DNA from 3 places in the Kosakonia sp. SMBL-WEM22 genome. Region 2 is predicted to be linked to each of the others. Evidence: predicted binding sites of a transcription regulator. Region 2 holds the regulator's gene; each other region holds the start of a gene.
The links. The regulator sigma-54, encoded in region 2, starts transcription at its own class of promoters, with help from an activator protein. The targets are predictions, from matches to a motif close to GTTGGCACANNTTTCGCTNT.

Region 1 (3,282 bases), 1.8 Mb from region 2:
CGCCAGCCGGGCTGGTATCGCGACATGTACCGGTATCAGCAGCTGGAAGCGGCGCTGGACGACCATCCGCAGGAGGCCCAGGATGCGTAACTTCTCTCGCCAATGGCCGACGCTGAAGCGCCTGCTGGTCTACGGCAAACCGTGGCGAAAACCGCTCAGCAAAGCGGTGCTGATGCTGTGGGTAGCGGCGATTGCCGAGGTCTCCGGCCCGGCGCTGATCAGCTACTTTATCGATAATATGGTGGCGAAAAGCTACCTGCCGCTCGGGCTTATCGCCGGGCTGGCAGCGGCCTATGTTGGTCTGCAACTGCTGGCGGCGGGGCTGCACTACGCCCAGGCGTTGCTCTTTAACCAGGCGGCGGTCGGCGTGGTGCAACAGCTGCGTACCGATGTGATGGATGCCGCGCTGCGCCAGCCGCTCAGCGCTTTCGACACGCAGCCGGTAGGGCAGATTATTTCGCGCGTGACCAACGACACCGAAGTGATCCGCGATCTCTACGTCACGGTGGTCGCCACCGTGCTGCGCAGCGCAGCGCTGATTGGCGCAATGCTGGTGGCGATGTTCAGCCTCGACTGGCGCATGGCGCTGGTGGCGATGGGCATTTTCCCGGCGGTGATTATCGTGATGTTGATCTATCAGCGTTTCAGCACGCCAATTGTGCGGCGTATGCGCGCTTACCTTGCCGATATTAATGACGGCTTTAACGAAATCATCAACGGCATGAGCGTGATCCAGCAGTTTCGCCAGCAAGCGCGCTTCGGTGAGCGCATGAGCGACGCCAGCCGCTCGCACTACCTTGCGCGGATGCAAACCCTGCGTCTCGATGGCTTCCTGCTGCGCCCGCTGCTAAGCCTCTTTTCGGCGCTGGTGCTCTGTGGGTTGTTGATGCTGTTTGGCTTCTCGACCGTCGGCACGGTGGAGGTTGGGGTGCTGTACGCCTTTATCAGCTACCTTGGCCGACTTAACGAGCCGCTGATCGAGCTGACGACGCAGCAGTCGATGCTGCAACAGGCGGTGGTCGCCGGTGAGCGCGTCTTCGAACTGATGGACCGGCCACGGCAGAACTACGGCGACGACGAGACGCCGCTGCACAGCGGAGCGATCGACATTGAAAACCTCTCCTTCGCCTACCGCGAAGATCAGTTGGTATTGCAGGATATCTCCCTGCATGTGGAGCCGCGCAGCTTTGTCGCGCTGGTCGGTCATACCGGCAGCGGTAAAAGCACCCTCGCCAGTCTACTGATGGGCTACTACCCGTTAACCCAAGGGGAGATCCGCCTCGACGGTCGCCCGCTCTCCACCCTCGGTCACAGCGCGCTGCGAAAAGGCGTCGCGATGGTGCAGCAGGACCCGGTGGTGCTGGCCGACAGCTTCTTCGCCAACGTCACCCTTGGACGGGATATCAGCGAAGAGCGCGTCTGGCAGGCGCTGGAGATCGTCCAGCTTGCCGATCTGGCACGCACCATGAGCGAAGGGATCTACACCCGCCTCGGCGAGCAGGGGAATAATCTCTCCGTCGGGCAGAAACAGCTGCTGGCGCTGGCGCGCGTGCTGGTAGATGCTCCGCAGATCCTGATCCTGGATGAAGCGACGGCAAATATCGACTCCGGCACCGAGCAGGCGATCCAGCAGGCACTGGCGGCGATCCGCGAGAAGACTACGCTGGTGGTGATCGCCCACCGCTTATCGACCATTGTCGAAGCGGAAACCATTCTGGTGCTGCACCGCGGCCAGGCGGTTGAGCGCGGTACGCATCAGCAGTTGCTGGCAGCGAAAGGGCGCTACTATCAGATGTATCAGCTGCAGTTAGCTGGTGAAGAGCTGGCGGCGAGCGCGCGGGAAGAGTCCCTCAGCGCCTGATGCACCAAAATTAAGCACCCGGGGCGCGCCTGCGCCTGGTGGTGCAAAAATGTAACGCACCATGCACTCTCATGGTGCGTTTTTCTTTTTCCCGTCACGCTTGTCCTGCCTGTGCGCTTGCGCTGCCCATCACTGCCTCTGGCTTTGTCTATTTCTTACGCGAAAACGCGCGCCTTCACATTTCTGGCACACCCCTTGCAATAACTTCCTCATGTTGGCTGCGTCCATTTGCGAATGTCGAGTGAGGGGAATCTATGAAGCTGGTAACCGTGGTGATTAAGCCATTCAAACTTGAAGATGTGCGTGAAGCGCTCTCTTCGATTGGTATTCAGGGGCTGACCGTGACGGAAGTAAAAGGGTTTGGCCGTCAGAAGGGGCATGCCGAGCTTTACCGCGGTGCGGAGTACAGCGTCAACTTCCTGCCAAAAGTAAAAATCGACGTGGCGATCGCCGACGATCAGCTTGATGAGGTGATCGATATCATCAGCAAAGCGGCCTACACCGGAAAAATTGGCGACGGCAAAATATTTGTTGCCGAACTCGAACGCGTGATCCGTATTCGTACCGGCGAAGCCGACGAAGCGGCGCTGTAATAGCTGACACACAGTGATAGGGATCGGAAAAATGAGAATGAAAACAGTAAAAGCTACCCTTGCCTCGCTGGCTTTGCTGCCGGGCCTGGCACTTGCCGCGCCGGCCGTTGCGGATAAAGCAGATAACGGTTTTATGATGATTTGCACCGCGCTGGTGCTGTTTATGTCCATTCCGGGCATCGCGCTCTTTTACGGTGGCCTGATCCGGGGCAAAAACGTGCTCTCAATGCTGACCCAGGTGGCGGTCACCTTCGCGCTGGTCTGCATTCTCTGGGTGGTCTACGGCTATTCGCTCGCCTTCAGTGAAGGCAACAGCTTCTTCGGCAGCTTCAACTGGGTGATGCTGAAAAATATCGCCCTCACCGATGTGATGGGCAGCATCTATCAATATATCCATGTCGCCTTCCAGGGCTCCTTCGCCTGCATCACCGTGGGGCTTATCGTCGGCGCGCTCGCCGAGCGTATTCGCTTCTCTGCGGTGCTGATCTTTGTGGTGGTGTGGATGACGCTCTCCTATGTGCCGATTGCGCACATGGTGTGGGGCGGCGGTCTGCTGGCAACCCACGGCGCGCTTGATTTTGCGGGCGGTACGGTGGTGCACATTAACGCCGCGATTGCAGGCCTCGTAGGCGCGTACCTGATTGGCAAACGCGTCGGCTTCGGCAAAGAGGCGTTTAAACCGCACAACCTGCCGATGGTCTTTATCGGTACCGCGATCCTCTATGTTGGCTGGTTCGGCTTCAACGCCGGTTCGGCGAGCAGCGCCAACGAAATTGCCGCGCTGGCCTTTGTGAACACTGTGGTTGCTACTGCTGCCGCAATCCTCTC
Region 2 (3,282 bases):
AATCGGCGTTTCGAGTTGCACAAACACGCCGACGGCGCGGAGTGTATCTTCCTCGAGCTTACCGTGGGGAATGGCGATACCGTTTCCAATGCCGGTGCTGCCCATTTTTTCACGCGTAAGAACTGCCTCGAAGACCACCTGTGGCGGCAGACCTAGCTGTTTCGCCGCCAGCTCGCTGATAATTTCCAGCGCGCGTTTTTTGCTCTGGCAGTGTACGCCGCTACGGGTACATTCCTGGTTAAGCACTGTGCTCAGTTGAAGAGCCGAATCGTTATTCATCATAATTTCACCTAAGCGACGCCGGAGCCAGCACCCAACCGGGTTGCGGTCGGGTGCAACGCGCCAGACAGACGCCCGGACAATTAGTGTTGTTTCAGTTTATCTTTATGCTTCGTGAGCTGCCGCGCCAGTTTATCAATTAAACCGTCAATAGCAGCATACATATCTTGTCCTTCCGCACTGGCATGCAGTTCGCCTCCATTCACATGCAGCGTGGCATCTGAAATGTGCGTCACCTTTTCCACTTTCAACACAACATAAACCTGGTTAATCCTGTCGAAATAGTGCTCCAGCTTGGCAAATTTGCTGTTTACAAACTCGCGCAGGGCATCGGTAATCTCAACGTTTTGTCCGGTGATGTTTAGCTGCATAGTGTCTTCCTTATCGGTTGGGTCACACCAGCTGTTTACGCTGGTTAGACGGCGGAATGGATAAAGATTCTCGATACTTCGCAACGGTTCGCCGCGCGACCATGATCCCCTGATCGGAGAGCAGGGTCGTCAGCTTACTGTCGCTCAGTGGTTTTGCAGGGTTTTCCGCGGCGATTAACTTCTTAACCAGTGCGCGAATGGCCGTGGAGGAAGCTTCGCCGCCGCCTTCGGTATTAACATGGCTGGAGAAGAAATACTTCAGTTCAAAAATGCCGCGAGGACTGTGCAGGTACTTCTGGGTGGTAACACGAGAGATAGTGGACTCGTGCATCTCGACGGCCTGGGCGATATCTGCCAGCACCATCGGTTTCATAAATTCTTCGCCCTGCTCAAAGAAAGCCTGCTGCTGCTCGACGATGCAGCGGCTGACGCGCAGCAGCGTGTCGTTGCGGCTCTCCAGACTTTTGATCAACCACTTCGCTTCCTGCAAATTACTGCGAATGAACTGCGTGTCGGCGTCGTTGCGTCCGCCGCTGCCCATCGCTGCATACTGCTGGTTGATCTTAAGGCGTGGAATGCTGTCGGCGTTGAGTTCCACTACCCAGCGCCCATTGTGTTTGCGCACCAGTACATCGGGGATCACATACTCCGGCTCGCTGGTCTGGATCGACTGGCCAGGACGCGGATCGAGAGACTGGATCAGATTGACCGCCTCTTTAAGCACATCCTCTTTTAGGCGCGTGACGCGCATCAACGAGCGAAAGTCATGATTGGCCAGCAGATCGAGATGATCGCAGATGATAAGCCGGGCCTCTTCGCACCACGGCGTCGCTTTCGCGAACTGGGAGAGTTGAACCAGCAGGCAGTCGCGCAGGTCCCGCGCTGCAACGCCAACAGGATCGAAACGCTGAACGCGCTTTAGCACCGCTTCGACCTCATCCATGCCAATCTCGTCATTCCCCATGCTCTCGAGGATCTCCGCAAGCGTCACGGTGAGATAGCCAGTTTCGTCGACGGCATCAACGATCGACGTCGCAATGGCGCGATCCGTATCGGAGAAGGGGGTCAGCTCAACCTGCCACATCAGGTAATCCTGTAGCGACTGGGTAGTTTCGCCCTGGTAGATCGGCAGTTCATCATCAATGTAATCATTACTGCTGCCTGACGGGGTGCCAGCGGTGTAGATCTCATCCCAGCTGGCATCCAGCGGCAGTTCATCGGGCATCTCTTTCTGTTCGAGTGCATCCGCAGTGTCCAGGCCATCTTTTTCCTGAACCTGTTCGCTATCCACTTCTTCGTGAAGATCGGTTTGTTCCAACAGTGGGTTGCTCTCCAGCGCCTGCTGAAGTTCCTGCTGAAGTTCCAACGTGGACAACTGCAAAAGACGAATGGCCTGTTGCAGTTGTGGCGTCATGGCTAGCTGTTGGCTAAGCCGTAGTTGCAAACCTTGCTTCATATTCAGAACAGCACTCTCCGACAAAAAATGTCAATGAACCTTACCCTATCAGAGTCTGAAGTCTTCCCCAAGATATACGCGCTTAACGTGTTCGTCTTCAAGGATTTGCTGCGGCGTGCCGTGGGCGATGAGATGCCCCTGGCTGACAATATAGGCGCGCTCACAAACAGCCAGCGTTTCGCGCACGTTGTGATCGGTAATCAGCACCCCAAGCCCGCTGTCGCGCAGATGTTCAATAATGCGTTTGATGTCGATAACCGAGATCGGGTCAACGCCGGCAAAGGGTTCATCGAGCAGGATAAATTTCGGGTTGGCCGCCAGCGCGCGGGCAATCTCGACGCGACGGCGTTCACCGCCGGAGAGCGCCTGGCCCATGCTGTCGCGCAGGTGATCAATATGGAACTCTTCCATCAGCTCATTGGCGCGATCTTCACGCTGTTCCGCAGTGAGATCGTCACGAATCTGCAGCACCGCCATCAGGTTGTCGTAGACGCTGAGGCGTCGGAAGATGGAGGCTTCTTGCGGCAGATAGCCGATACCGCGGCGCGCGCGCGCATGCAGCGGCAGCAGGCTGATATCTTCATCATCAATAATGATGTTGCCTGCATCGCGCGCGACAATGCCAACCACCATATAGAAGGTGGTGGTTTTCCCTGCGCCGTTAGGGCCAAGCAAGCCGACGATTTCACCGGAGTTAACGGTCAGACTGACGTCTTCGACCACGCGACGGCCTTTGTAAGCCTTGGCGAGATTCTTTGCAGTTAATGTTGCCATAACGGATTAGTTACTCTTCTTTTGCGCCGGGGCCGGGGCGGATTTATTGCTCTTGTCCTGCAGCTGCGACGGTACCAGTACGGTTGTCACGCGCTTACCTTTGTCGCTGAATGCCTGCATCTTCTGCTCTTTCACCAGGTAGGTGATTTTGTCGCCAGCAACATTGCTGTCTAACTGCTCGAGATAGGCATTACCGGTCAGGATGACGAAATCTTTTTCCAGTTCGTAGTGCATCTGCGAGGCATGACCCTTCACCGGCTTGCCGTTATCTTGCATCTGGTAGAAGGTGGCTGGATTACCGTAACCGTCGATAATCTCTCTACCCTGCTGGCCGCCCGGACGGGTGACTACCACCTTATCGGCGTTAATCTTGATAGTCCCCTGCGTCACAACGACATTGCC
Region 3 (3,282 bases), 550 kb from region 2:
ACCACGACCGGATACGCGGAATGCATCAGCGTCTTCGGTCTCTTCAACGCGCAGCGCAACGTTGTGCACCAGCTCTTTGTTCAGGCGGTCAAGGATCTGACGAGAGGTAACATATTTACCCTCTTTGCCACAGAACGGAGAGGTGTTGACGTTGAAGAACATGGTTACGGTCGGCTCATCAACGGAGAGCGCCGGCAGCGCTTCGACATTCTGCGGATCGCAGATGGTGTCGGAGATGTTCAGCTCGCCCAGACCGGTAATCGCAATGATGTCGCCCGCTTCCGCGATGTCGCTCTCAATACGCTCCAGGCCCAGGTGAGTCAGCACTTTGCCCACTTTACCGTTACGGGTTTTGCCTTCGCTATCGATGATAGTGACCTGCTGGTTCGGCTTCACTTTACCGCGCTTGATACGGCCGATGCCGATTACGCCAACGTAGTTGTTGTAATCGAGCTGGGAAACCTGCATCTGCAGCGTGCCGTCGAGATCGACATTCGGTGCCGGTACATGTTCAACAATCGCCTGGTACAGCGGGGTCATGTCTTCAGCCATGTTTTCGTGGTCCAGACCCGCGATACCGTTCAGCGCAGAAGCGTAAACGATCGGGAAGTCCAGCTGCTCGTCGGTCGCGTCGAGGTTAACGAACAGGTCGAAGACCTGATCAACAACCCAGTCCGGACGCGCGCCAGGACGGTCAACTTTGTTGATTACCACAATAGGTTTCAGACCATGGGCAAATGCTTTTTTGGTCACGAAGCGCGTTTGCGGCATCGGGCCGTCAAATGCGTCAACCACCAGCAGCACGGAATCGACCATGGACATTACACGCTCAACTTCACCACCGAAGTCGGCGTGCCCTGGGGTATCAACGATGTTGATACGATAATCATTCCATTTGATAGCGGTGTTTTTAGCGAGGATGGTAATCCCACGCTCTTTCTCCAAATCGTTGGAGTCCATCACACGCTCTTGAGTTTCAGCACGTTCGTCGAACGTACCGGATTGCTGCAGCAGCTTGTCAACCAGGGTCGTTTTACCATGGTCAACGTGAGCAATGATGGCGATGTTACGCAGATTTTCGATCACAACTTTGCCTCAGGCATTAGAAATAGCGCGTTATTGTACACGTATTAATCGAAGGACTAAACAGGATCACAAACATACCCTGCAAACAAGTATTGCAGAGTTGCTTTGTGATCGCTTTCACGGAGCGTTAAAAGGGGCAAATAACGAAAATTGCACCAATATGGTGCTCTATGTTTCCATAAAAGCACTATATTGGTGCAAGGTAACCATCATGGTGCAGCCCTTTTGCACTATGCCGAGCATGATAACGCCTTTTTAGGAGGATTTAAAAGTTGGCATAGATTTCGCTTATCCATTGTACGGCAACTACGCCAGATTTACGTAGTTATTAGAAGACTTCGTTACCACGACGACAATGACAATCCCGGGAGAGTTTAAGTATGTCCGCTGAACACGTTTTGACGATGCTGAATGAGCACGAAGTGAAGTTTGTCGATCTGCGCTTCACAGATACCAAAGGTAAAGAACAGCACGTCACGATCCCAGCCCATCAGGTCAACGCTGACTTCTTCGAAGAAGGCAAAATGTTTGATGGTTCTTCGATTGGCGGCTGGAAAGGCATCAACGAATCCGACATGGTGCTGATGCCGGACGCCACTACCGCTGTCATTGACCCGTTCTACGAAGAGTCTACGCTGATTATTCGCTGCGATATCCTCGAGCCAGGCACCATGCAGGGCTACGATCGCGATCCGCGCTCCATCGCCAAACGCGCTGAAGAGTACCTGCGCTCCACCGGTTTGGCAGACACCGTGCTGTTCGGGCCAGAGCCGGAGTTCTTCCTGTTTGACGACGTACGTTTCGGCAGCTCCATTTCCGGTTCCAGCGTTGCTATCGACGATATCGAAGGCGCATGGAACACCACCACCAAATATGAAGGTGGTAACAAAGGTCACCGTCCGGCTGTGAAAGGCGGTTACTTCCCGGTTCCGCCGGTAGACTCCTCTCAGGATCTGCGCTCCACCATGTGTCTGGTGATGGAAGAGATGGGCCTGGTGGTTGAAGCGCATCACCACGAAGTGGCGACTGCGGGTCAGAACGAAGTGGCAACCCGCTTCAACACCATGACCAAAAAAGCGGACGAAATTCAGATTTACAAATATGTGGTACATAACGTTGCGCACCGCTTCGGTAAAACCGCGACCTTTATGCCGAAACCGATGTTCGGTGATAACGGTTCCGGTATGCACTGCCACATGTCCCTCTCCAAGAACGGTACCAACCTGTTCTCTGGCGACAAATACGCGGGCCTGTCTGAAATGGCGCTGTACTACATCGGCGGCGTAATCAAACACGCTAAAGCGATCAACGCCCTCTCTAACCCGACCACCAACTCCTACAAGCGTCTGGTCCCGGGTTACGAAGCACCGGTTATGCTGGCTTACTCTGCGCGTAACCGTTCCGCATCAATCCGTATTCCGGTTGTTGCTTCTCCGAAAGCGCGTCGTATTGAAGTGCGCTTCCCGGACCCGGCTGCAAACCCGTACCTGTGCTTCGCCGCGCTGCTGATGGCGGGTCTGGATGGTATTAAGAACAAAATCCACCCGGGCGAAGCAATGGACAAAAACCTGTACGATCTGCCGCCGGAAGAGGCGAAAGAGATCCCGCAGGTTGCAGGCTCCCTGGAAGAAGCGCTTAACGCGCTGGATGCTGACCGCGAGTTCCTGACTGCCGGCGGCGTATTCACCGACGACGCTATCGATGCTTATATCGCGCTGCGTATGGAAGAGAACGACCGTGTTCGCATGACGCCGCACCCGGTAGAGTTTGAACTCTATTACAGCGTTTAATTACGTCATTAATACTCGGCCGATTTCTCGTCACAGCCAGCTGATGGCGAGAAAAAGGCCAGAGAATTTTTAGTTGCCGTGGAAACTTTGGCCCATCACACGATGGGCTTTTTTCGCCGACAACAACCTGATCTCACGCGCTTTTTCTTTCTATAACGCTATACTGCACAAAATTGGTGCATATCTCCGGGAGACTGCTACATGGCAAGCGGCGCGCTGCCCGATGCTGGGCAGATCCTCAACTCTTTGATCAACAGCATCCTGCTGGTTGATGACGACCTGGCGGTACATTACGCCAACCCCGCAGCACAACAGCTGCTGGCGCAAAGCTCGCGCAAACTCTTTGGCACCCCGCTGCCGGAACTGCTGAGCTACTTCTCCCTCAATATCGACCTGATGCGCGAAA

Region 1: a site for sigma-54 is predicted at 2,044-2,063, ahead of glnK (P-II family nitrogen regulator). Genes of this name have one in related genera too.
Region 3: a site for sigma-54 is predicted at 1,358-1,377, ahead of glnA (glutamate--ammonia ligase). Genes of this name have one in related genera too.

What each region holds. Positions count from the first base shown of each region.
Region 1 covers NZ_CP051488.1:1,218,504-1,221,785, forward strand. Annotated here, with positions in the region: gene HF650_RS05755 (SmdA family multidrug ABC transporter permease/ATP-binding protein) at 1-90, shown strand, start outside; gene HF650_RS05760 (SmdB family multidrug efflux ABC transporter permease/ATP-binding protein) at 83-1,861, shown strand; gene glnK (P-II family nitrogen regulator) at 2,116-2,454, shown strand; gene amtB (ammonium transporter AmtB) at 2,486-3,282, shown strand, end outside.
Region 2 covers NZ_CP051488.1:4,420,160-4,423,441, reverse strand. Annotated here, with positions in the region: gene ptsN (PTS IIA-like nitrogen regulatory protein PtsN) at 1-282, opposite strand, end outside; gene hpf (ribosome hibernation promoting factor) at 363-650, opposite strand; gene rpoN (RNA polymerase factor sigma-54) at 673-2,106, opposite strand; gene lptB (LPS export ABC transporter ATP-binding protein) at 2,155-2,880, opposite strand; gene lptA (lipopolysaccharide ABC transporter substrate-binding protein LptA) at 2,887-3,282, opposite strand, start outside.
Region 3 covers NZ_CP051488.1:4,965,759-4,969,040, forward strand. Annotated here, with positions in the region: gene typA (ribosome-dependent GTPase TypA) at 1-1,086, opposite strand, end outside; gene glnA (glutamate--ammonia ligase) at 1,467-2,876, shown strand; gene glnL (nitrogen regulation protein NR(II)) at 3,078-3,282, shown strand, end outside.